DNA from 4 places in the Agrobacterium sp. DSM 25558 genome. Region 1 is predicted to be linked to each of the others. Evidence: predicted binding sites of a transcription regulator. Region 1 holds the regulator's gene; each other region holds the start of a gene.
The links. Region 1 encodes PhoB, which activates phosphate uptake and scavenging genes when phosphate is short. Its sites were predicted from a motif close to TGTCATNNANCTGTCAT; they were not measured.
Positions count from the first base shown of each region.

Region 1 (5,573 bases):
CGCACCGCGCGCAACGAACTTCCAGGCGCGCCCCGCTGCGGCCCGTCCGACCATCCGCACCGCAGGCGCAACGGCACTGAAGGACGAGATGGGCGTCAATACGGCCCAGGTTCTGGAATATGTTCCCGTCAGCAACGCATCGCTGCCGACATCTCTTCGCCTGACGCTGACCGAATTGACCGAACGCACCTGCAAATGGCCGGTCGGCGACCCGCTGAAGGACGACTTCCACTTCTGCGGCTGCGAATCCCACGAGTCCTCGCCTTACTGCAAATTCCACGCGAAGATGGCCTACCAGCCTGTCAGCGAACGCCGTAGAGCCTAAAGATTACAACATTTTAAGAGGAGAGCGGGTCATTGGCCCGCTTTTTTAATGCCTGGAATTTGCCGTGTGCTTTTGATGGCGCAGGCAAGCTTTGCTCAGCGCATCAATGACCCCGCTATCTCTGTGATAAGCCAAGATATCACGCCACTCGTGCACGTCTTGCGCCGTGATAAGCTCCGGCAGGCGGCTTCGCACCTCGTCGTCTTCAGCCAAATGCTCGATAAAGCCGACGGTGACGGCAGTGTTGATCTCGTTATGCGGTGCTGCGAGACAATAGCGTGCGTAATCCAGGATAAGTCGGGGTTTTCTGTGTCTCCGCTTTTCACAGAGTCTTCAAACAACACGCGCAGCTCTATCCACGCCGCCATCGGCGACCAAGCCTGCTCAATATGTTTACGGATATCGGGTGCGGCCTCGATAGCCTTCCGACGCCATGTATTCATGTCATCCATCCAGCACTGTGTCTCACAGTCACATAGCTATTATATTTTGTGAGAGAATGTCACGGCAGATGGAGAGGCATTTCGTTGGAAACGTCCTCGACGATTTCTGCAAGGTGCAAGGCCTGCCTGCGGCATAAGCCGCAGGGCGCAACGTGCTTCAGCAGCACGGCGATGAGATGATCCAACCCGCCGGATCGCAGCCCTTCGCATGAACGGCTGCTGGATCCCGGGTGAATGCTTCAGCCCTGGCGGGCCTTGCGGTTGGCGTAACGACGGTCGCGTTCTGCCTTGCGGGCCGCTTCGTCTTCAACGACGCGGGCGATACGATTTTTTTCAGCCGCCTTGCGGGCGTCTTCTTCAGCGTTTGCTGCAGCTGCAAGCTCGGCTTCGCGTTCTGCGGCCTCTGCCTCAAGGCGACGTTTTTCCTCGCGCTTCTGCGCGTCTCGTTCAGCCTGACGCGCTCTGCGTGCTTCGGCAACAGCAATCTGCTCCGCCTGCTTTGCTTCGAGCGTCGGTGCGGCAGCTTCCTTGGCTTCGCGATAGGCCTTCAACAGAGCGGCCTTGGCTTCCGCGGCAGCGCCGCGACGTTCGGAAACTTCGTTGTTCTTGATATTTCTAGTGTTTCTCAAATCTCTATTCCAGTTGATGCGTCACGCCGACCGGGGGTCAGGATTTTTTGGCGCGTTTCGTTGGGATGATTGCGGGCTTCATGCTGTCGTCCAGTTCTTTCGCAAGCCGCGCTTCGCGCAACCGGATGGTCTTTTCGTCGCGAGCCTGGGCAATGGAGTTGAGTTCATCAACGGCACGGCCGCGCGCAAAAAACTGCGATTGCGTGGCACCGAAGGCGATTTCAGCCTGCTTGCGAGATTTGCTGTGAGCGTCAGACATGGATTTCCCTTCTTACCGCATCGCACTGAAAATCGGAATCGATTTTTTAAAAAGAACGATACGCAGATTTAGTCCCTGAAGCGTATTCGTGCATCTCGACGATGCAATACCTTCAAGCGCTTGGCCGCCGAGCGGCACAAAAAAAGGCCAGGCAACCTGCCTGACCTCGATTGGTCTCATGCTTTCAACAGTGCCAGTACATCCGTGGTCAATGGAAAGCAGATTCCGTATTATACAGCCTGCAGGTTGCAAGCAGACATTTTGCCCGACTTGTTGTCGCGCTCAAGGTCGTAGCTCAACTTCTGGCCTTCAACGATTTCGCGCATACCTGCACGCTCTACAGCGGAGATGTGTACGAATGCGTCTGTGCCGCCGTTGTCAGGCTGAATGAAGCCGAAGCCCTTGGTGGAGTTAAACCATTTTACTGTGCCTGTGGTCATAATGAACCCTTTCAAAGCATATGTTATAGATCGCAGGACAGAAGCCCTACGTGCGAGTACAGCGATTTTTTTGAAAGGAAGGGTTAGTTCAAAGCGCGGTGCTAATCGCGCGGTAACCAAAGCTCAGCAAGCAAAAGATCGATGAGCCATTGATAGACGGTTATCGCCCTATAGTCAAACCTATAATTCCGAAATTTTCAATTTAGGGTTTGACGGGCTTTTCATATCGATCCCAAAAGCCCGACCCGAAAGGGCTTTGTGGTACTTTCACGGGACAAGATAACGCAAGACACCGCCCCTTTCGGAGCGGTGTTATATTTAGATTAGCATGACGTATCTCGGTTTTCTGGTGGGAGCAAACCAATGCTCCCTGCCCCATATCAGGCTTCCATGGAATAACCCGCGCCGCGTACGGTACGGATGACATCCTGCATGTTGGAGAAGTTGAGCGCCTTGCGCAGGCGGCCGACATGGACGTCTACAGTGCGTTCATCCACATAGATATCGTGACCCCATACGCCATCAAGCAGTTGGGAGCGCGAGAAAACTCGACCGGGAGACACCATCAGGAATTCCAGCAGACGGAATTCGGTTGGTCCGAGCCGCACTTCACGGGTCTTGCGGTGAACGCGGTGGGTTTCGCGATCCAGCTCGATGTCACCGCATTTCAGAACCGAAGACAGAACCTCCGGGCGGGCGCGGCGCAACATGGCCTTGACGCGCGCCATCAGTTCCGGCGTGGAGAAGGGCTTGACCACGTAGTCGTCGGCACCGGTGGCCAGACCGCGCACCCGCTCGCTTTCCTCACCGCGTGCCGTCAACATGATGATCGGAAGCCGTTCGGTTTCAGGACGCATTCTCAGACGGCGGCAAAGCTCGATGCCGGAAACGCCCGGCAGCATCCAATCCAGGATCAAAAGATCCGGTGTGCGTTCCTGCAAGCGGATTTCCGCCTCGTCACCACGCGGTATAGTATCCACGTCGTAACCTTCGGATTCCAGATTGTATCGAAGAAGAACGCTCAACGCCTCTTCATCTTCGACAACTGCGATTTTCGGCACCATGGCTAGGGACTCCGCCAGTCTTATAAGGAATTCACTCGGTGACTGCGCCGAGCGTGTTGGAACTATCGTCCTTTGGACGTTCGCCTTCCGGCTGGCTGCCGGTGGCCATGTAGTAGATGGTTTCGGCGATGTTGGTGGCGTGGTCACCGATGCGCTCGATGTTCTTGGCGCAGAAGAGAAGATGCGTGCAGGTGGTGATGTTGCGCGGGTCTTCCATCATATAGGTCAACAGTTCGCGAAACAGCGATGTGTACATCGCGTCGATTTCTTCGTCGCGTTCACGGATGGCCTGGGCCTTTTCTACGGAGCGGGTCGAGTAAACGTCGAGGACTTCCTTGAGCTGGACCAGAGCCAGCTCCGAGAGATGCTCGATGCCACGCGCCAGCTTGCGCGGAACGCCGGTGCCGGAAACGGCCAGAACACGCTTGGCGGTGTTCTTGCCAAGATCGCCCACGCGTTCGAGATCGGCTGCGATGCGCAGCGTCCCGATGACTTCACGCAAGTCTGCGGCCATTGGCTGGCGCTTTGCGATGGTGACAATCGCCTTGTCGCCGATTTCGCGTTCGGCATGGTCCAGAATGGTGTCGTCCGAGATCACCTTCTGCGCCAGGGCGGAGTCCGAATTGACGAGCGCACGCACGGCGTCGGCGCACATCTGTTCGGCAAGGCCACCCATTTCGGCGATCCGGCGGGTGAGGAACTTCAGCTCGTCATCATAGGCGGACATGATGTGGGAATGTGTCGGCATGGTCGAATTCTCCAGTTTCGTGACGCCGCCCCGCAAGCCTGACCAGGCTCAAGCGGGTTGGCGTGGATGTCTCATCACACAACAGACAATGGGATCAGCCGAAGCGACCCATGATGTAGTCCTGCGTGCGCTGATCATCCGGGTTGGTGAACATCTTGTCGGTATCGTTCTCTTCGACCAGATGGCCGAGGTGGAACATGGCGGTACGCTGAGACACGCGGGCCGCCTGCTGCATGGAGTGGGTGACGATGACGATGGTATAGTTTGCGCGCAGTTCGTGGATCAGCTCCTCGACCTTGGCAGTCGCAATCGGGTCCAGCGCCGAGCAAGGCTCATCCATGAGGATGACTTCAGGCGAAACGGCAATGGCGCGGGCGATGCAAAGACGCTGCTGCTGACCGCCGGACAGACCGGTACCGGATTCGTGCAGCCGATCCTTCGCTTCGTTCCAAAGGCCGGCCTTCTGCAGGCTGGCTTCTACGATCTGGTCCATATCCGCCTTGTTGCGGGCGAGACCGTGGATGCGCGGACCATAGGCGATGTTTTCATAGATCGTCTTCGGGAACGGGTTCGGCTTCTGGAACACCATGCCGACGCGGGCCCGCAGTTCCACCACATCGATGATCGGATCGTAAATATCTTCTTCATCGAGCGTGATCTTGCCAGCGACCCGGCAGCCATCGATCGTGTCGTTCATGCGGTTCAAGGTGCGCAGGAACGTCGACTTGCCGCAACCGGACGGACCGATCAGAGCTGTAACGGTGTTTTCGCGAACGTTGAGGTTCACATCGTAAAGGGCACGTTTCTCACTGTAATAGACGGAAACGTCCTTGCCGATCATCTTATACGAAACTTCATTCATTTTCTTGTCCAGCGCCTTTTCAACTGCTGCTTCCGACAACATGTTCATAGCCTTAGCTCCCTCTACCAGCGCCGTTCAAAGCGGCGACGCAACAGAATTGCGCCAACATTCATGACGATGAGGAACATGAGCAGGATGATGATAGCGCCAGATGTTCTTTCGACAAAGGCACGTTCTGCTTCGTTCGCCCACATGTAAATCTGCACCGGCAGGGCCGTAGACGGGTCCATGGGTGTTGTCGGATAATTCGCGACGAAGGCGACCATGCCGATGAGCAGCAGGGGAGCGGTTTCGCCAAGGGCATGCGCCAGGCCGATGATGGTACCGGTGAGAATACCGGGCATGGCAAGCGGCAGGACATGGTGGAAAATCGTCTGCATTTTCGATGCGCCAAGGCCAAGAGCCGCAGCACGGATGGATGGTGGCACGGCTTTCAACGCCGCGCGGGTGGCGATGATGATGGTCGGCAGCGTCATCAATGTCAGCACCAGACCGCCGACCAGCGAGGCCGAGCGCGGGAAACCCAGGAAGTTGATGAAGACAGACAGACCGAGCAGACCATAAACGATCGAAGGAACGGCAGCGAGGTTGTTGATATTGACCTCGATGAGATCCGTCAGACGGTTCTTCGGCGCGAACTCTTCCAGATAGATGGATGCGGCGACACCGATGGGCAGCGACAGCACCAGCACGATCATCATCATATAGAAGGAGCCGATCAGTGCGACGCCCACACCCGATGCTTCCGGACGGCTGGATGCGCCGTTGAAGAAAATGCCGGTGTTGAACTGCTTCGCAAGCTG
Region 1 covers NZ_FMUD01000014.1:61,916-67,488, forward strand. The annotation lists gene DSM25558_RS13575 (GcrA family cell cycle regulator) at 1-325, shown strand, start outside; gene DSM25558_RS13585 (DUF6481 family protein) at 1,008-1,397, opposite strand; gene DSM25558_RS13590 (hypothetical protein) at 1,435-1,656, opposite strand; gene DSM25558_RS13595 (cold-shock protein) at 1,887-2,096, opposite strand; gene phoB (phosphate regulon transcriptional regulator PhoB) at 2,477-3,160, opposite strand; gene phoU (phosphate signaling complex protein PhoU) at 3,192-3,908, opposite strand; gene pstB (phosphate ABC transporter ATP-binding protein PstB) at 4,003-4,818, opposite strand; gene pstA (phosphate ABC transporter permease PstA) at 4,833-5,573, opposite strand, start outside.

Region 2 (5,573 bases), on a different contig from region 1:
GGGACCAAAGTGATTGTAGACGACGTCGAGAAAGACCATCAAACCAAGGCCGTGGGCGATGTCTATCAATGCTTTAAGATCGTTGGGTGTACCATAGGCTGTGTGGGGAGCATATTGCAGCACGCCATCGTACCCCCATCCTCTCGCTCCTGGGAAATGTGCGAGTGGCAGAATCTCGATTGCGGTCACCCCGATTTCCTTGAGGTGATCAAGCTTGGCAGCGGCCGCATTGAATGTCCCCTCAGGTGTGAAGGTACCAATGTGAATCTCGTAGATCACGGCCTCATGCCATGGTCTGCCTCTCCACTCCCGGTGTTTCCACTGGTAGGCGTTCGGATCTGTCAGGATGGACAGGCTTGAAACATCGGATTGTTGTCGGCGTGAGGCGGGGTCCGAGACAACGCTACCGTCATCCAAAACGAAACCATATGATGAGCCAAACGGCTGTTCGTTGATGAAGATTTCGAACCAGCCGTCTTGCGAACGGGTCATGAGATGATCGCCCGATAAGCGCAGCTTGACCTGTTTCTGGTTGGGTGCCCAAAGCCTGAAACGCGTTCCGCCATCGATGAGCTGAGCGCCCCAAGCTAGAGTAGAGCGAGTTTCGGACCCAGTACGCGCAACAGCCAGTTCGTCAAGCATTTTATAAAACCCTTTGATAACATCATCATAGACTGACCGGAGCCAGACTAACGGCTGGAACCGGCGTAAGTTGCAAATCTGCAATGATGCAAATTTGTGACGTCTTCGAGTGTTCGGCGGAACTGACCTGCTGTCGGGCTGTCCTAGATCATGATCTCGCCGCCCGTTACGGGGATGACTGCTCCGGTCATGTAGCTTCCAAGCTCGGATGCGAGCAGCACATAGGCACCTGCCAATTCCGCTGGCTGGCCAGCACGGGCCAACAGCGTCTTTTCGCCGAATTTTGCGGCCTTTTCAGCAGGCATTGTGGACGGGATGAGAGGCGTCCAGATCGGGCCGGGCGCGACGGCGTTTACCCGGATGCCCTTGTCTGCCACCATTTCGGCTAAACCAGCGGTAAAGTTGGATATCGCCCCTTTTGTCGACGCATAGGCCAGCAGAGCCTGCGATGGCTGTCGTGACTGAATGGACGTTGTGTTGATGATGGAACTACCGGGCTTCATCAGCGGGACCGCTGCCTTGGAAAGGAAAAACGGCGCGTAGATATTGGTCCGAAACGTCTCGTCCCATTCCTCTGCGGTGATGTCCTCTATCGAGGCGTAAGTGCGCTGGAATGCGGCATTGTTGATCAGGATGTCGATCCCGCCCAGTTTCTCGACCGTCTGTGCCACAAGCGATCTGCAGTGCGCTTCGGATTTGATGTCTCCGGGCACGAGGATTGCTTTGCGGCCTGCTTCTTCGACCCACTTGGCCGTGTCTTTCGCATCGTCGTCTTCGTTAAGATACGAAATGAGAATATCGGCTCCCTCTCTGGCAAAGGCTATGGCCACGGCTTTTCCAATGCCGGAATCACCGCCCGTAATCAGCGCGACTTTTCCCGATAGTTTGCCGTCTCCGCGATAAGAGTGCTCGCCGTGATCAGGAACAGGCTGCATCTGTGCAGTCGTTCCCGGCGGTTCCTGTTGCTGTTCAGCGAAGGGCGGCGTGGGACGATTTGTATCGGACATCAAATTTCCAATCATGTTGCTGGCGGGAATGCCTTTCCCTCTGCTAACAAGTGATTGGCCGATACGTTCCCCCGAATAAGCCCCATCATTAGTCCAATCGAGCCTCAAGCCGTTTGGGCAACGTTGGAAAACACCAGCTCCATACGGTCGGCAAGAAACCGTGTGACGATGCTTTGGATGGGCTTGCTATCCATATCGACGTCGACGGCCTGGCTGACGAGAACGATGCTGTCTGCGGCGCAATTGAGAAGTTCCACGTCGCGAGCCGAGACCCGTTCGGCAGTCAATCTCGTTTCCTGACGTCGATAATCGGCCAGACCTTCACGCTCCAGCGCTTTGGTGATCGAGCCGGTTTCCGCATAACCAGCTATGATGCCCGGAAACCGATCTGCTGAGAACAAGGAAACAGACCGCGACATCGGCGCGCCGTCGGCGACTGCCAAATGCTCGACGCGGTGCAAGGGGGAGCCGAGGCCGCAGGACAGGAGCTTTGCCTGGGCGGTATCGGCCGCCACGATCTCTGCATGAATGAGACGACCGGAAGGGGCGAGCGATTGCTGCATCATGTTCTCGGAGAACCTCGCCCTTTCCCCTATGGGGTAAGCGACACGCGTCTTTGCCGCATTGACGAATGTCCCGCGGCCACGTTCAGCACGTAAAACTCCATCACTCGATAGCGCTGCAATGGCCCGCCTGACCGTATGTCTGTTGACGCCAAACTGCGTGGCGAGTTCGGTTTCCGGCGGCAATTGCTCGCCCATTTCGCCGTTGGCGATTGCGCCGCGAAGTCCATCCGCCACCCTGCGCCATCGGGATATGCCATCGTCATTTGCATTCATTTTTCTTCAAACGTCCCGCTGTCATTCCATCGTCATGATTAGTGATGTATAAAACAAATAAGAATGGTTGTCTATACAAATAGACAAATTACAAACCTACCATATCGGCGGCAAAATGATGGAAGTATTCAATCGAAAGCAAGCGCTGGATATCCTTGCCAACGCACCGGCAGATGTTCTTTTGCAAACCTACGGCGTGCTGGAGGCGCAAATGCCGCGGGCAGCGCCTGTGCGAGGGCCTGAAATCGGCACCGTAATGGTTCGCGGCAAAATTGGCGGCGGCGGCGCCGCATTCAATCTTGGGGAAGCCAGCGTCACTCGCGCAACCGTCAAGCTCGCAACCGGTGAGGTTGGGCATTCGATTGTTCTCGGTCGCGATCAGCGCAAGGCACATATCGTCGCTCATCTGGATGCGTTGCGGCAAAGCCCTGACTGGGTCGCGCGCATCGATGACGAAATTGTTCGCCCCGCCTTGGCTATTCTGGAAGACACCAAACTCCGCCGGGCTGAAGAAACGGAAGCGACGAAGGTTGATTTCTTCACCGTCGCGAGAGGAGAAGACTGATGAGTACGGTCACGTTCGATGGCGGCTTTGCCGATCCGGTCTTTGCTTCGCAAGATGTCTTTCATGCCGTAATGCATGCCGTTTCAAGACCGGGAACGGTTGCAACGCTGGGTGAGCGTGCCGCTGGCCCAGCGCCGCTAAATGCTGCCGCATCCGCAATTCTGCTTACACTGGCTGACTACGATACGCCCGTGTGGATTGAGGCCTCGGACGCGATGAAGGATGTTGCAGCGTGGCTCACCTTCCATAGCGGTGCACCCATTGCGCAAGAGCCGTCGAAGGCGAGTTTCGTGCTTTTGACTGAAGCAAGCGATGTGGCGCAGTGGCAGACCTTTGCGCATGGAACGATGGAATATCCAGACCGTTCTGCGACCCTCATTCTACCGGTCCGCTCGATCAACGGTGGAGCATCGCTTGAGCTGACGGGACCAGGCATCGAGACTTCCTGCACCATCGCGCCTGCCGGTCTGCCAGAGGGTTTCGTGGGTGCCATGGAAGCCAATGCCGCCCGTTATCCGCTGGGCTTTGACATTCTGCTTGTCTGCGGTGCTGAGGCGATTGCCTTGCCGCGCACGACGCGTATTCGGGAGGTGTGATCCATGTATGTTGCAGTAAAGGGTGGCGAAGCAGCCATCGATAAAGCTCATAAGCTGCTGGCGGACCGCCGGCGTGGCGATCGCGATATTCCCGCCTTGACGCTGGAGCAGATCGCCGGCCAGCTGTCGCTGGCAGTTGACCGGGTCATGGCTGAAGGATCGCTTTACGATCCGCAGTTGGCAGCCATGTGTGTACGCCAGTCGCGGGGTGATCTCATCGAGGCGATTTTCCTGATGCGGGCCTATCGCACGACCCTGCCGCGCTTCGGATATTCGCGGCCTATCGCCACGGATTGCATGAGCATCGAGCGACGCGTATCGGCAACCTATAAGGACATCCCAGGTGGCCAGTTGCTGGGGCCCACTTTTGATTACACCCACCGGCTGATCGATCCCGATATGGCCGGTGACGAGCCGGTGGATGAACCAGCAAGACGCGCTCTGGATGATGTGCCAGCCTTTCCGAGAGTGACCGATATTCTCAACGATGAAGGCTTGATCGAACCGGATGTCCCCTCGGACAAGGAGCCTGCCGATCTGACGCGTGACCCAACGGCATTTCCCGTCGATCGCGATTTGCGATTGCAGGCTTTGGCACGGGGTGATGAAGGGTTTCTTCTGTCTCTTGGTTACTCCACCCAGCGCGGTTATGGCCGCACCCATCCCTTTGTCGGCGAAGTGCGTATCGGCATGGTCGACATCGAGATCGACGTACCGGAACTTGGCTTTGCCGTCTGCCTTGGCTCCATCCGCGTTACGGAATGCCAGATGGTCTCGCAGTTCAAGGGGCAGGGCGAGGAGGGGCCGAAGTTCACCCGTGGCTACGGCCTCGTTTTCGGCCAGTCGGAACGAAAGGCAATGGCGATGAGCCTTGTCGATCGCGCTCTCCGCGCCGACGAGTTTCAGGAACAGCGCAACGCGCCCGCGCAAGATGAGGAATTTGTTCTTGCCCATTGCGACAATGTCGAAGCCACCGGGTTTGTCGAGCATCTGAAACTGCCGCATTACGTAGATTTCCAGGCGGAACTCGGCCTGTTGCGCATGCTTCGGCGTGAAAATGAAGAGCTGCTGGCGACCAAGGAGGCCGCAGAATGAACCTGCCAAGCTACAACTTCGCCTATCTCGACGAACAGACCAAACGGATGATCCGTCGCGCCATTTTGAAGGCGATTGCCATTCCCGGCTATCAGGTGCCGTTCGCATCGCGTGAAATGCCCATGCCCTATGGCTGGGGAACCGGTGGCGTACAGGTTACCGCTGCCATTCTCGGTCCGGACGATGTTCTAAAAGTCATCGATCAAGGTGCCGACGATACCACCAATGCAGTCTCCATCCGCGCCTTTTTCGCAAAGACGGCAGGCGTTGCCACGACGACGAAGACGGAGGAGGCGACAGTCATCCAGACACGTCACCGCATTCCGGAGACGCCGCTGAAAGCTGGCCAAACGATCGTCTACCAGGTTCCCATTCCCGAACCGCTTCGGTTTCTTGAGCCGCGTGAAACGGAGACGCGTGTCATGCATGGGCTGGAGGAATACGGCCTTATCCACGTAAAGCTCTACGAGGACATCGCCCAGCACGGTCATATCGCTACGACCTATGCCTATCCGGTGAAGGTCGAGGGGCGTTATGTCATGGACCCGTCGCCGATCCCGAAGTTCGACAACCCGAAAATGAACGATTCACCTGCGCTGCAATTGTTCGGTGCCGGGCGCGAGAAGCGCATCTACGCCCTGCCGCCGTTCACGGAAGTGGTCAGCCTCGATTTCGAGGATCACCCTTTCGCTATTCAGCGGTTCACCGCTCCCTGTGCGCTCTGCAATGCCACCGGCGTTTATCTCGATGAAGTGGTGACGGATGATCGCGGGGGCCGGATGTTTGTTTGCTCTGATACCGACCATTGCGAAACCCGCCAGGCAGAGGG
Region 2 covers NZ_FMUD01000022.1:63,993-69,565, forward strand. The annotation lists gene treZ (malto-oligosyltrehalose trehalohydrolase) at 1-726, opposite strand, end outside; gene DSM25558_RS18125 (SDR family oxidoreductase) at 786-1,649, opposite strand; gene phnF (phosphonate metabolism transcriptional regulator PhnF) at 1,754-2,488, opposite strand; gene phnG (phosphonate C-P lyase system protein PhnG) at 2,604-3,053, shown strand; gene phnH (phosphonate C-P lyase system protein PhnH) at 3,053-3,649, shown strand; gene DSM25558_RS18145 (carbon-phosphorus lyase complex subunit) at 3,653-4,744, shown strand; gene DSM25558_RS18150 (alpha-D-ribose 1-methylphosphonate 5-phosphate C-P-lyase PhnJ) at 4,741-5,573, shown strand, end outside.
Region 2: a site for PhoB is predicted at 2,508-2,524, ahead of phnF (phosphonate metabolism transcriptional regulator PhnF). Genes of this name have one in related genera too.

Region 3 (5,573 bases), on a different contig from region 1:
CGTCGCATGGTTGGTGGCGTCTACAAGCGTACTAGACCGGAAGCAAACGGTCGTGTTGTGAGGGCAGAAGTTCGGTTTGACGATATTTCAGGCTGCCTCAGAACGCCCAACGGTGGATCGTCCAGACAGACGATCCTCGTTGTCGACGGAGATATGGTCCGCTCACGCCTCATCTCCGCGCGCGAGACGGCGCGGCTGATGGGGCTGAGCGAAAGCTACCGCCTTCCGAGACGCTACAACGAGGCCTATCATCTGACAGGCGATGGCGTGGCGGTCCCGGTCGTGCGCTATCTCGCCCACCACATTTTCGAACCGATCATCAGCGGACAGCGCGATTCGATACCGACATCCCTGTCCGACGCGGGCAGGATCGCCTGATTTGGCCGTCGATTTCAATTATCGCAAAGCTGCCGTCAGGGCGCTGACAAACCGGATCGGCGTCTATGTGCTCGCTGATCTGGACAATGTGCCGATCTATGTGGGCCAGTCGAAAGACGGCATCAGAGCGCGTGTTTCCAGACACTTAACCTCTGCGCGTTCGGACATTATCGCCAATCGCCAGATCGATGTCTGGGAAATCGCTTATGTCTGGGCCTATCCGGTTGAAGACAAGAGCGAAATCAACGACCTCGAAGCGATCCTGTTTCATCATTTCGACCCGGTCTCTCAGTTGATGAATGGCACATTGCCGCGCAGCCCTGCCGTCCTTCCCGATTTGCCCACCCCCGCGCAAGTCGTTCAGGTGATGAGCGATGACGAGATCAACGACCGCAAACAGCCTGAACAAAGGCTGCCGCGCCAGGCGAACCACTACGCGGAAATCGTTGATCATTTTCTGACGGTCAAAAACTCCAGCCAGATTGCCCGCGCCATGAACGCGCATTTCGAGCGGCTGAAACGCTACCACGCGCTCCTGCTGGGCAAGGCAGAAGCCGACCCGGCAGACAAGGACGACGGCTAGAGCGTTCACCAGCGTCGGACCATATAGATGGGCAAACAAAAAAACCGTGCCGGCCTTGTTTCTGCCGGTCACGGTTTGATGTTTTTCAGCGTGGATCTGAGTTGTCCCTTTGCGGGAGTATTCTTTTTGTGGCCGGCCGGGACTGGAGGAACCAGCCGGAGAGAATGGCGGTCTTTTGACCGCTCTGTCTTTTTGTGTGGCGTCGGTTGGTCCGATGCTCGATTGTTAATGCGTGGTCATCCAGTCGCGGGCGGCGCGTAGCGCCGTTGCGAGGTCTGCCTTGTTCATGTTGCGGGCCAGATCGGCACGCAGCGAGGCTGCCCGGTCCGAACCCTTGATGGCGGCTATGTTGAGCCACTTGTGGGCAGCGATGAGGTCCACCGGGCAGCCACGGCCTGTCGCGTAGATCAGGCCGAGGTTGCAGAAGACGTCCGCACGGCTTTGGCCACCGGCAACTGCCATTTCGATATCGCGAACTTCAAAGCGTGCCATTTTTCTTTATCCTGTTTGCCCGTTAGCGTTTTGTCTGCGCCCCTCTTCGGGAGCTTTCCGGTTCAGGCCTTACCGTCTTCTGCGGCTTGTTCTGACCTTTTCCGTCGGCAGGTTTTCCCTGCTCTTTCGATGTCCCCACTATGCCAAACGGGCTTCAACGGGCGCTTAAAATCCATGATTAATAGGGGACAAACAAAGTCCAAACGATTGGTAAAGTTGGGTTTTTGTTAAATATGACAGACCCCGGAAATTAAGGACTTTGCAGACAATTTTACGAAAACTTTACGGTTGGATTTCAACCCTTTCCTAACCACGTCTCGACTTCAGATTTTTCGACCACGATTTTTTCGCGCCCCCGACCCCGGAAAAAGCAGCGAATTTCCCGTCAGGCATATTTCCTTTTACGTTCACGTCAATTATAAATCCTGGCATTCGCATGAGGAGTTGCGAGCACTGAGACCTGATTTGACACAGGTTTCCGCCAAGCTGGATTGGGAGGTCCATATGAAGAGAATCATGATTGCAGCCGCAGCCGCGTTTTTGATGGGCGGCAGCGCCTTTGCCGCGGAAGCGATCGAAGGCAACTGGAAGACGGCCAGCGGCGAGACCGCCGTCATCGCCCCTTGCGGCTCCGCCTTCTGCGTCACGTTGAAAACCGGCAAGCACGCTGGAAAGCAGATCGGCAAGATGAGCGGAAACGGCAACAGCTATTCCGGTGAAATCACCGACCCCGCCAATGACAAGACCTACAGCGGCACCGGCACCGTTTCGGGCAGTTCGCTCAGCATGAAGGGCTGTGTGCTGAAGATACTGTGCAAATCCCAGACATGGTCGCGTCTGTAATCAGTAGACGGTGTGGACGGGGCGAGGCTTCGTCCACATTGCTCGATAGCGAATGGCATTGCGATAAACACAATGAGCGACCCGGACAGTATGTTTCTCTAAAATGATGATCGTTTTTGAAATCCTCATCAAAGTGGCGGCACTGGGTGCGGTCTCACTGCTGATCCTGCACCAGATCGCCACGCAGGTCAGAGAGTATTATTTTTACAAAAAGAACGGCTGGGATTTTTCCATCGACAGCAATTTGGACAGTTTGAAGCTTGATGAGCGGATCACGGTTTACAATCTGAACCTGACCAACTGGGAGCGATTCTGGCTATTTCGCCCATTCTATATCTTTATCATGATTGCATTTTTCGGCTTCATGCTTTGGGCATCGATCCAAGTCATCTCATCTTGACCCGGCCCAGACACAATCTAAGGTATGTACTACCCTCATTTTTCCGTCATATCGTTGCAATAAACCCTCTTTAGTTGCCTTCGTTGGAATTGTTCCAAACTGCAAGCCGACGGAGAGCGCTATGACAAAGATCGACACGAGCAAATTGAGCTGGGACGAGTGGGATGAACTGCAGAACCCGCCACCGGCTGTGACGGATTTCGACCGCGTGGTGGAATCGGCGATTTCGCGCCGCGGTTTTCTGAGCGGCGTTCTGGCCTTCGGTTCTGCGGCGGCCGCTTTGGGCACGCTCGGCAATCTGGCATCGTCCACATCCGCGCAGGCACAGGAAGCAGCCTCGCGCTTTCCGTTCAAGCCTATTGCTGCCACCACCGATAACACCATCCACGTTCCCGAAGGCTATAGCTGGAAGCCCGTCGCCAAATGGGGCCAGCCGCTGTTTCCCAACGTATCGGATATCGACCCGGTCAAGGGTGTCAGCCTTGAGAATTCGGATAAGGTTTTCGGCGAAAACACCGATGGCATGGAGCTTTTCGTGGTCGGCAGCCATCAGCTGATTGCCGTCAACCATGAATATGTGAACAACGAAACCAACCTGCCCCACCGCGAAAAGGGCATGCCTGCCAATCTGGACGAGGTCAAAATCCTCCAGCACATGCAGGGCGTGACCGTCATGGAAGTGGCGGAAGGCAAGGATGGTTGGCAGATCGTCGTCGGCAGCCCGTTCAACCGCCGCATTCACCACAACACGCCAATGAGGCTTTCCGGCCCCGCTGCTGGCTCCGAACTGGTCAAGACCAAGACCGATACGAACGGCATCGACTGTCTTGGTACCTTCAACAATTGTGGCGCGGGCCGCACGCCGTGGGGCACCTACCTGACCTGCGAAGAAAACTTCAACGGCTATTTCGGCTCCACCGACGCTGCCTTCAAGATGCCTGACGATTACAAGCGTTATGGCATCGCCGCTGAAACCCGTTATGGCTACGAGCTGTTCGACGAACGTTTCGACGTTTCCAAACACCCCAACGAGCCGCGCCGCGCCGGTTACGTCGTGGAAATCGATCCGTCCAATGCTTCCTCCACCCCCATCAAGCGCACCGCCCTTGGCCGCATCAAGCATGAGAATGCCGCTGTCGTCATCGCGCGCGATGGTCGCGTGGTTGTCTATATGGGCGATGATGAGCGTGGCGAGTTCCTCTATAAGTACATCTCCAACGGCATCTATGTGCCGGGTGGCGATACGTCGAAATTGCTGGACGAAGGCACGCTTTACGTCGCCAAGTTCACCGATGACGGCAATGGCGAGTGGGTGGCGCTCACGCCTGAAACCACCGGCATGAAGATGGACGAAATCTGCGTCTTCACCCGCCAGGCCGCCTCCAAGGTGGGTGCCACCACCATGGACCGCCCGGAATGGGTGGCCATCAACCCGGTCGCCATCGAAGCCTATTGCGCGCTGACCAACAACACCAATCGCGGCGTGACGAAGGATGGCAAGCTGCGCGCCAATGGTGGCGGCGATGCCATGGCTCTCAACGCCGCAAACCCGCGCGAAAAGAACGAATACGGTCAGATCGTGCGCTGGTATCCTGAGAATGACGATCATGCCGACGCCAAGTTCAAATGGGACCTGTTCTGCATGGCCGGCAATCCTGATGTCCACAAGGATGCCTATGCGGGCTCCTCCAACATCAACTCCGGCAATATGTTCAACTCGCCTGATGGCATGATGTTCGATTCGACTGGACTTCTGTGGATCCAGACAGACGGCGAAGACAGCAATGACGGCCAATATGCTGGACAGGGCAACAACCAGATGCTGGCAGGCGACCCCGTCACCGGTCGCATCGAACGCTTCCTCACGGCACCGAAGGGCTCGGAAGTCACCGGCCAGACATGGTCTGCCGACAAACGCACCCACTTCGTCGGCATCCAGCACCCCGACGCGCCCTTCCCCGATGGCGAAGGCAAACTACCGCGCTCGGCCCTCATCGCCGTCAAGCGTGACGACAACGCCATGATCGGTTGATTGCCCTCTACTCATAAAAAAGGCACCGCTTTTGCGGTGCCTTTTTTGATTCTGCTTCAAGCGTCTTAAAGACCCTTAGAGCCACTGCGTACCATCGGCCGACTGGCAGCCATAAGGGGGCAGAACATTGCCGAATGTCTGGTGCAGCTTGTCGCAACCCCATTTGTTGATCGGGCCTGGCATTCGGCTGTTCAGCTCGATACCGACTTCGTTGTACGGGCTGTCCGTATTTGTCACGTAGCTGTACCAGCGGAAGCCGACCATCAGCACGACGGCAATCAGCACAGTTGTAAGCACCTGGATAATTTTCACTTTATGTCCTTAAGCGTCATATGCGTCTTTAAACCTGCGCCCTCGGCGATTAAACGAAACAGAGGTGATCTTGCGCAGGTGGAAACAGCTCCTAAAGGTGAAAACCCAATTCATCAACATCCTCATGGAGTTGAAAGCGCCTGCGGTATCTGCCACTCTCGAATCGGGAGACATTTTTATGAATTGGAGGAAATTTCCATGCGTTTATTTTTACCTTGCATCATCGTGGCAAGCTGCATCATGAGTGCGCCCGTCATGGCTATTGAGTTGCCCGCGTCCCCACCGGCCGACCGGCCTTTGAATGAGTTCGTTACATCCGTCGAAAAAGACGGATCGATCAACTTCCGCCTCTTCGCGCCCTCTGCCAAGGCCGTCTCCGTGGTTCTCGGCACCAATGCGCCAGTGGAGATGAAGCGCGCTGATAACGGCGTCTGGAGCGCTAAGAGCGATGTGCTGAAGCCCAATCTCTATGAATATTATTTCAACATAGACGGCTTCCGCAGCATCGATACTGGCACAAACTACCCCAAGCC
Region 3 covers NZ_FMUD01000023.1:28,462-34,034, forward strand. The annotation lists gene DSM25558_RS18425 (DNA cytosine methyltransferase) at 1-378, shown strand, start outside; gene DSM25558_RS18430 (GIY-YIG nuclease family protein) at 380-961, shown strand; gene DSM25558_RS18435 (SEL1-like repeat protein) at 1,187-1,453, opposite strand; gene DSM25558_RS18440 (DUF2147 domain-containing protein) at 1,958-2,296, shown strand; gene DSM25558_RS18445 (hypothetical protein) at 2,400-2,696, shown strand; gene DSM25558_RS18450 (PhoX family protein) at 2,818-4,728, shown strand; gene DSM25558_RS18455 (hypothetical protein) at 4,804-5,040, opposite strand; gene DSM25558_RS18460 (esterase) at 5,239-5,573, shown strand, end outside.
Region 3: a site for PhoB is predicted at 2,730-2,746, ahead of DSM25558_RS18450 (PhoX family protein). Genes of this name have one in related genera too.

Region 4 (5,573 bases), on a different contig from region 1:
AGAAGCTCAACCCCATGTCGCCGTGCAGCAATCCGCCAACGAAGCGGAAAAACTGCACCCAGAGCGGTTGATCCAGGCCGAACTGCTGAACCATGGCGACCTTGGTCTGCGCATCCGTACCCGGGGGCAGCAGATAATCCATGGCGTTGCCAGAAAGACGCGTCGCAAAGAACACCGCCGTCACGACAAAGCAGAGTGTTGCGAGTGCGCCAAGTATCCGGCGCGCCAGAAAATCAAGCACGTTGGCGCTCCATCTCGACAACGCGCTCTTCAAATGGCTGCATTGGCGCGACCCACGGGCGATCACCAGATTTGCGGAATGGCAAACGAGCGTAGAACGGATCGTTGCCATGAACGTCGATGGTGAACTGGTCACCCGTGATTTCCAGGGCGGCATAGGCGGCGGCCGTCAACGGCATGGTGGTGAACCGTTCGCTCAGCGACTGGATGGTGACGTGCTGGATATTGCCGACGTTGGTGACGGTGTTCCAGTGCACATGGCCGGATAGCCAAAGCGCGGCCTTTCCGGTCACTTCCACGGCGGCGCGCACCACGTCATGGTCGGGATAGGTCGAATATTGCGCATTACGCTGGAAGTAATAGTTGCCGATCTGGGAATGACCCGACAGCGGCACATGTGTGGCAATGATGGCCGGACGCTCGTCGGCGTTCAGAGCCTCTACCAGCCAGTCGAGATGCTCCGATGCCCTGTTAAAACCGGTGCCCATGGTGATTTTGACGTTTGGCTGCCATGCGATGAGGCGAACATCGCCCAGATCGGTCACACTGCTGGCCATCGATTGTCCGAAAATAGCTTCGTTGTCAGCAATGCTCAAGTTTTCGACGTCGTGATTGCCGATCACATGCACCCTTTTTCCGGGGAATGTCTTGAAGATTTCGGCCACTTCGGAAGCCACGCGGTAATCATCGGCATGGGTCGTATCGGAGATATGATCGCCCAGATCCAGCACCAGATCGACATTGTCTGCCGTCGCGCGATCAATGAATTGCTGCAGCACTGGCAGGCCGTTCCAAGCTGCGTCCTTGGTATGCGACTGAGGTCCGTGATGGATATCTGTGATGATGGCGATCTTCATGGCTTGCTCCTGATGTCAGGGCTTCTGGCCCGTCCTGATCGGCAGGATTAAACCTCTTGCATGACACTATTATGAATTAGTCTCATTTTTATTTACGGTTGACATTGAGCTTATCTCAATTCACATCAGACATGAAAACGAGGGATTAACGTGTCTGAATTTGCTTTTGATGCCGGTGGTTATCTGATCGATCTTGATGGTACGCTCATCAGCGGGCGAGTGGTTCTGCCGGATGCACGGTGGCTGCTGAAACAGGTGGAAGACCACTATATGGTCGTTTCCAACAATGCCGAGCATACGCCGGACCAACTGTCTCGCATGTTACGTAGCCTTGGCCTGCCACTTGCCAGCGACCGGATCATTCTCGCTGGCACCACGGCCATTGACTGCATCGCGCAAAGACATCCCGGCGCATCCGTTTTGCTGTTAGGCAGTGCTGGCTTGCGCAATTATGCCCGACGCAAGGGACTTAGGCTGCATCAGGAACGGCCCGACATCGTGCTCGTTACGCGCGACCGCAACTTTTCCTACATCAAGATTGCGACTGCTGCGGAGGCTCTTTGTGATGGTGCCGCGTTGTTCGTAGCCGCCCCGGATCTCAGTCACCCCGGGCCCACTGGAAAGCCCGTTCCGGAAACCGGGGCGTTGGCGGCTGCTATCCTTGCGTGTGCAGGCCCGCGCGAATACACAGTTATCGGCAAGCCGGAAAGGATATTGTTCGAGATGGCCTGTAAGCGACTGGGCGTGACGCCTGCTGATGCGGTCATGATTGGTGATAACCCGCAGACGGATGGCCTTGGTGCAAGTCGCGTCGGCATGCAGTTCTGGCAAGTGGATAACGGATTGTTGCGACGTCCCATGCGTCAAGCAGCAGAGTAACGGGAATTCTCATGGCATCGGATAAGACAATGAATAGCCAGGACTTCGCAGGCGTCGTCGACCGCATTCACGCGGTGCGCAAGGATCTGGCCCCCACCGCCGGTCGTATCGCGGATTTCATCACGCTGAATGCGGCAGAAGTCGTGCATATGTCAGTAACGGAAGTCGCGGAGCGCACTGAAGCCAGCGAAGGCAGCGTTATCGGTTTTTGTCAGACGATCGGCGCGCGCGGCTTCCAGCAGGTGAAAATCTCGCTGGCCCGTGAATTGGTGCAGCCCGTTCAGTTCATCCACGAAGACCTGACGCTGGAGGACGACACGGCATCGGTCATCGAAAAAGTGTTCCAGTCTGACATGCAAGCGTTGCGTGACACGCAAAAAGCACTTGATGTCCGCGCCCTTGCAAAAGCCGTCGAGGCCATACGCAAAGCAAAGCGCGTTGAGGTTTTTGGTATCGGCAGCGCGGCGACGGTTGCCGAAGACACCAATTACCGTTTGCTGCGCATTGGCATTCTGTCCCGTGCAAGCGTCGACAGCCACGTGCAGGCAATCACCGCCGCACTGGCTGATAAAGACACAGCAGTGATCACCATTTCACATTCCGGTGCCACAGTTGAAACTTTGACCGCAACGCGACTGGCCAAGGAAGCCGGTGCGACGACAATCGCGATCACCAATTTCGGCAAGTCACCACTGCTTGCCTTTAGCGACATTGTTTTGAACACATTGGCGCGAGAGACCCAGTTCCGCGCCGAAGCAATGACCAGCCGCATCGCCCAGCTTGCGATCGTCGATGCGCTGATCGCCTGCCTCGCATTGGCCGACTATGAGCGGTCCGTGCAAACCATCGCCAAGACTTTTGACGTTTTATCTACGAAACGGGTTTGAGCGCCAAAGAGCTTTCCACACACGCAATGGCTCATGTTTGTGAACGTTACGTATTCATCGACAGGAGGCGTCATCCGGCTGACACAAGTCTCGCATTACAACATGTTCAATGTGGACAACGCAATCTCAGGAGAGACGGCGCATGAATATCAGTGACCCAAGCCAACTTGACCGTATCAAAGCGGAGATCGTCGACAGTTTTGACGAAGAGCTGGAACTACAGATGGATGAGGACCGGCTGGATGACCTAGCTGCTGAGAGCATGAAATCCGCCCCCGGCAGGCTTCTCGACCGCAAGGTCTACTTCCAGGAACTGTTTCGTCTTCAGCACGAACTCGTCAGATTGCAGGATTGGGTTCAGCACCAAAAGCTCAAGGTCGTGGTCATTTTCGAAGGGCGAGACTCTGCCGGCAAGGGTGGTGCCATCAAGCGTGTAACCCAACGGCTCAATCCACGCGTTTGCCGCGTGGTTGCCCTGCCGGCTCCTTCAGAGCGCGAGCGGCATCAATGGTATTTCCAGCGTTATGTGCAACACCTGCCAACCGCAGGTGAGATCGTCCTGTTCGATCGGAGTTGGTATAATCGCGCAGGCGTCGAACGCGTCATGGGCTTTTGTACGGCAGATGAGCTGGAGGATTTCTTTCAATCGGTTCCGCAGTTTGAAAACATGCTGGTTCGCTCGGGCATCATCCTGATCAAATATTGGTTCTCCATCACCGATGAAGAACAGGAATTTCGCTTTAACATGCGCATTCAGGACCCGTTAAAGCAGTGGAAGCTGTCGCCGATGGATCTGGAAAGCCGCGTCCACTGGGAATCCTATACGAAAGCCAAGGAGGAAATGCTGGAGCGGACCCACAAACCGGAATCGCCTTGGTGGGTCGTCGATGCCGTCGACAAGCGCAAAGCGCGCTTGAACTGCATCTCACATCTGCTTCAGCAGATTCCCTATGAGGATGTTCCCAAACCATCCATCCATCTTCCGGAACGCGCCCGCAACTCCGATTACAATCGCGCTCCGGTTCCGGCAGAAATGTATGTGCCGGACATCTTCAGATGACAGAAAGGTTGTAGGACACGGTGACTTCGCATCAGCTTGGCCTTATCCACGCTTCGAGAATCGACGCGAGGCACTGATGACTTCCAATCAAGGTGAGACGAGACCGATGAGAGGCATTGCCCTCGCATCGGCAGGCTACGCCTGTTTTTCATTGCAGGATGCAATCGTTAAATGGTTGGTTGCAGATTACAGTGTACCGGAAATTCTCTTTTTCCGAAGTCTCGTCATCGTCTTAATCGCTGGTTCGCTCGCCTGGTACAGGAAACACCCATCCATATTGAAAAGCAAATACCGCGGAACGGTGGTTTTGCGAGCGATTTTAATGCTTGTGGCTTGGATGCTTTTCTACAACGCGGCCAGAGATCTGGGGCTTGCTGAGCTGACAACGCTTTACTTTTCAGCGCCTATCATTGCCATATTCCTTTCGATAGCAATGCTGGGAGAAAAGGTCAAAATAGGACGCTGGGTCGCCTGTGTCGCCGGGTTCATCGGCGTTTGCGTCGCAGCGAACCCAACCCACTCGCCCAACTTGATACCCGCAGCAATGTCCCTCGCCGCCGGTTTCTGCTGGGCATTGAGTACGATTTACATTCGCCTTGTGAGCAGAACCGAAACAACGCTCACGCAGATGTTCGCCACGAGCCTTTTATTCGGACTTGCCTGCGCAGCATCTTTTCCGTGGATATGGAAAACACCGGACGCAACGGGATGGGCACTGATGACGGCCCTTGGCTTGGTCGCAGCTCTTGGTCAGTATCTGCTTTACGAAGGTTTTCGTCACGCACCGGCTTCTGCCTTGGCACCTGTGGAATATACAGGCCTGATATGGGCATTCTTTTACGGGTACATTTTCTGGGCGGAGATACCGACCGCGAACGTCTTTGTAGGCGCGCTCCTCATAATCACCTCAAGCCTCATTCTGATATTTTGGGAACGCCGCGTAGAAAAGGGTGGAAATGCCCGTCAAAGCTGACGTCGTTTCCACCCATCTAAATTCTGCACTTCTGAGGAAAGTTACGCCCTCAGATCAATCAAGCAGTTCTGCTGGCACCTTGCCACCGTTTTCCGAAAGCTTCTTGAGGAGTGCCTTGTGAAGCCAGGTGTTCATTTCTGCCGAGCCATTGAGCTCGCCCGTGTATCCTAGCTCCTGCGCAAGCTCTTTGCGTTCGGAGAGGCTTGCATCCATGCCCAAAGCTTTCATAAGGTCGGTAATGGAGTGCTTCCAGTCCAGCTTCTGGCCGCTGTGCTTGACCGCGGCGTCAAGCTGGGATGCAACGTCAACGGAATGAGAGCCGGATGCCGTGGGTGCCGATGGCATCGAAGGCGAAGCGCCTGCTGTCGAGGGCACAGTCTGCCCGGTTCCCCCCACTGGCGGCGCGGTTGTCGCAGCTGGTTCGGAGATAGACGATGGTGCCGGGGTAGGCTCTGCCGCTGAAGGCGACGCAGGTGCTGCATGTGCAGAACCTCCAAATATGGCGTCCCTGATCTTGTTGAAAATGCTCATGATGTTTTCTCCTCACACTGATGTAACTGCAAGGTCCAACGGAGGCTGCGCCACATCCGTTCCGAAGAAATATAAGAAAAACCTAACGAAATCTTCGGGGTCATCGTCAATCGCACTGCAAAAAGACCGGATTGATGTTGGAAACG
Region 4 covers NZ_FMUD01000012.1:5,474-11,046, forward strand. The annotation lists gene DSM25558_RS12075 (ABC transporter permease) at 1-241, opposite strand, end outside; gene DSM25558_RS12080 (metallophosphoesterase family protein) at 234-1,097, opposite strand; gene DSM25558_RS12085 (HAD-IIA family hydrolase) at 1,248-1,976, shown strand; gene DSM25558_RS12090 (MurR/RpiR family transcriptional regulator) at 2,006-2,863, shown strand; gene ppk2 (polyphosphate kinase 2) at 3,006-3,923, shown strand; gene DSM25558_RS12100 (DMT family transporter) at 4,000-4,896, shown strand; gene DSM25558_RS12105 (DUF3597 domain-containing protein) at 4,951-5,427, opposite strand.
Region 4: a site for PhoB is predicted at 2,932-2,948, ahead of ppk2 (polyphosphate kinase 2). Genes of this name have one in related genera too.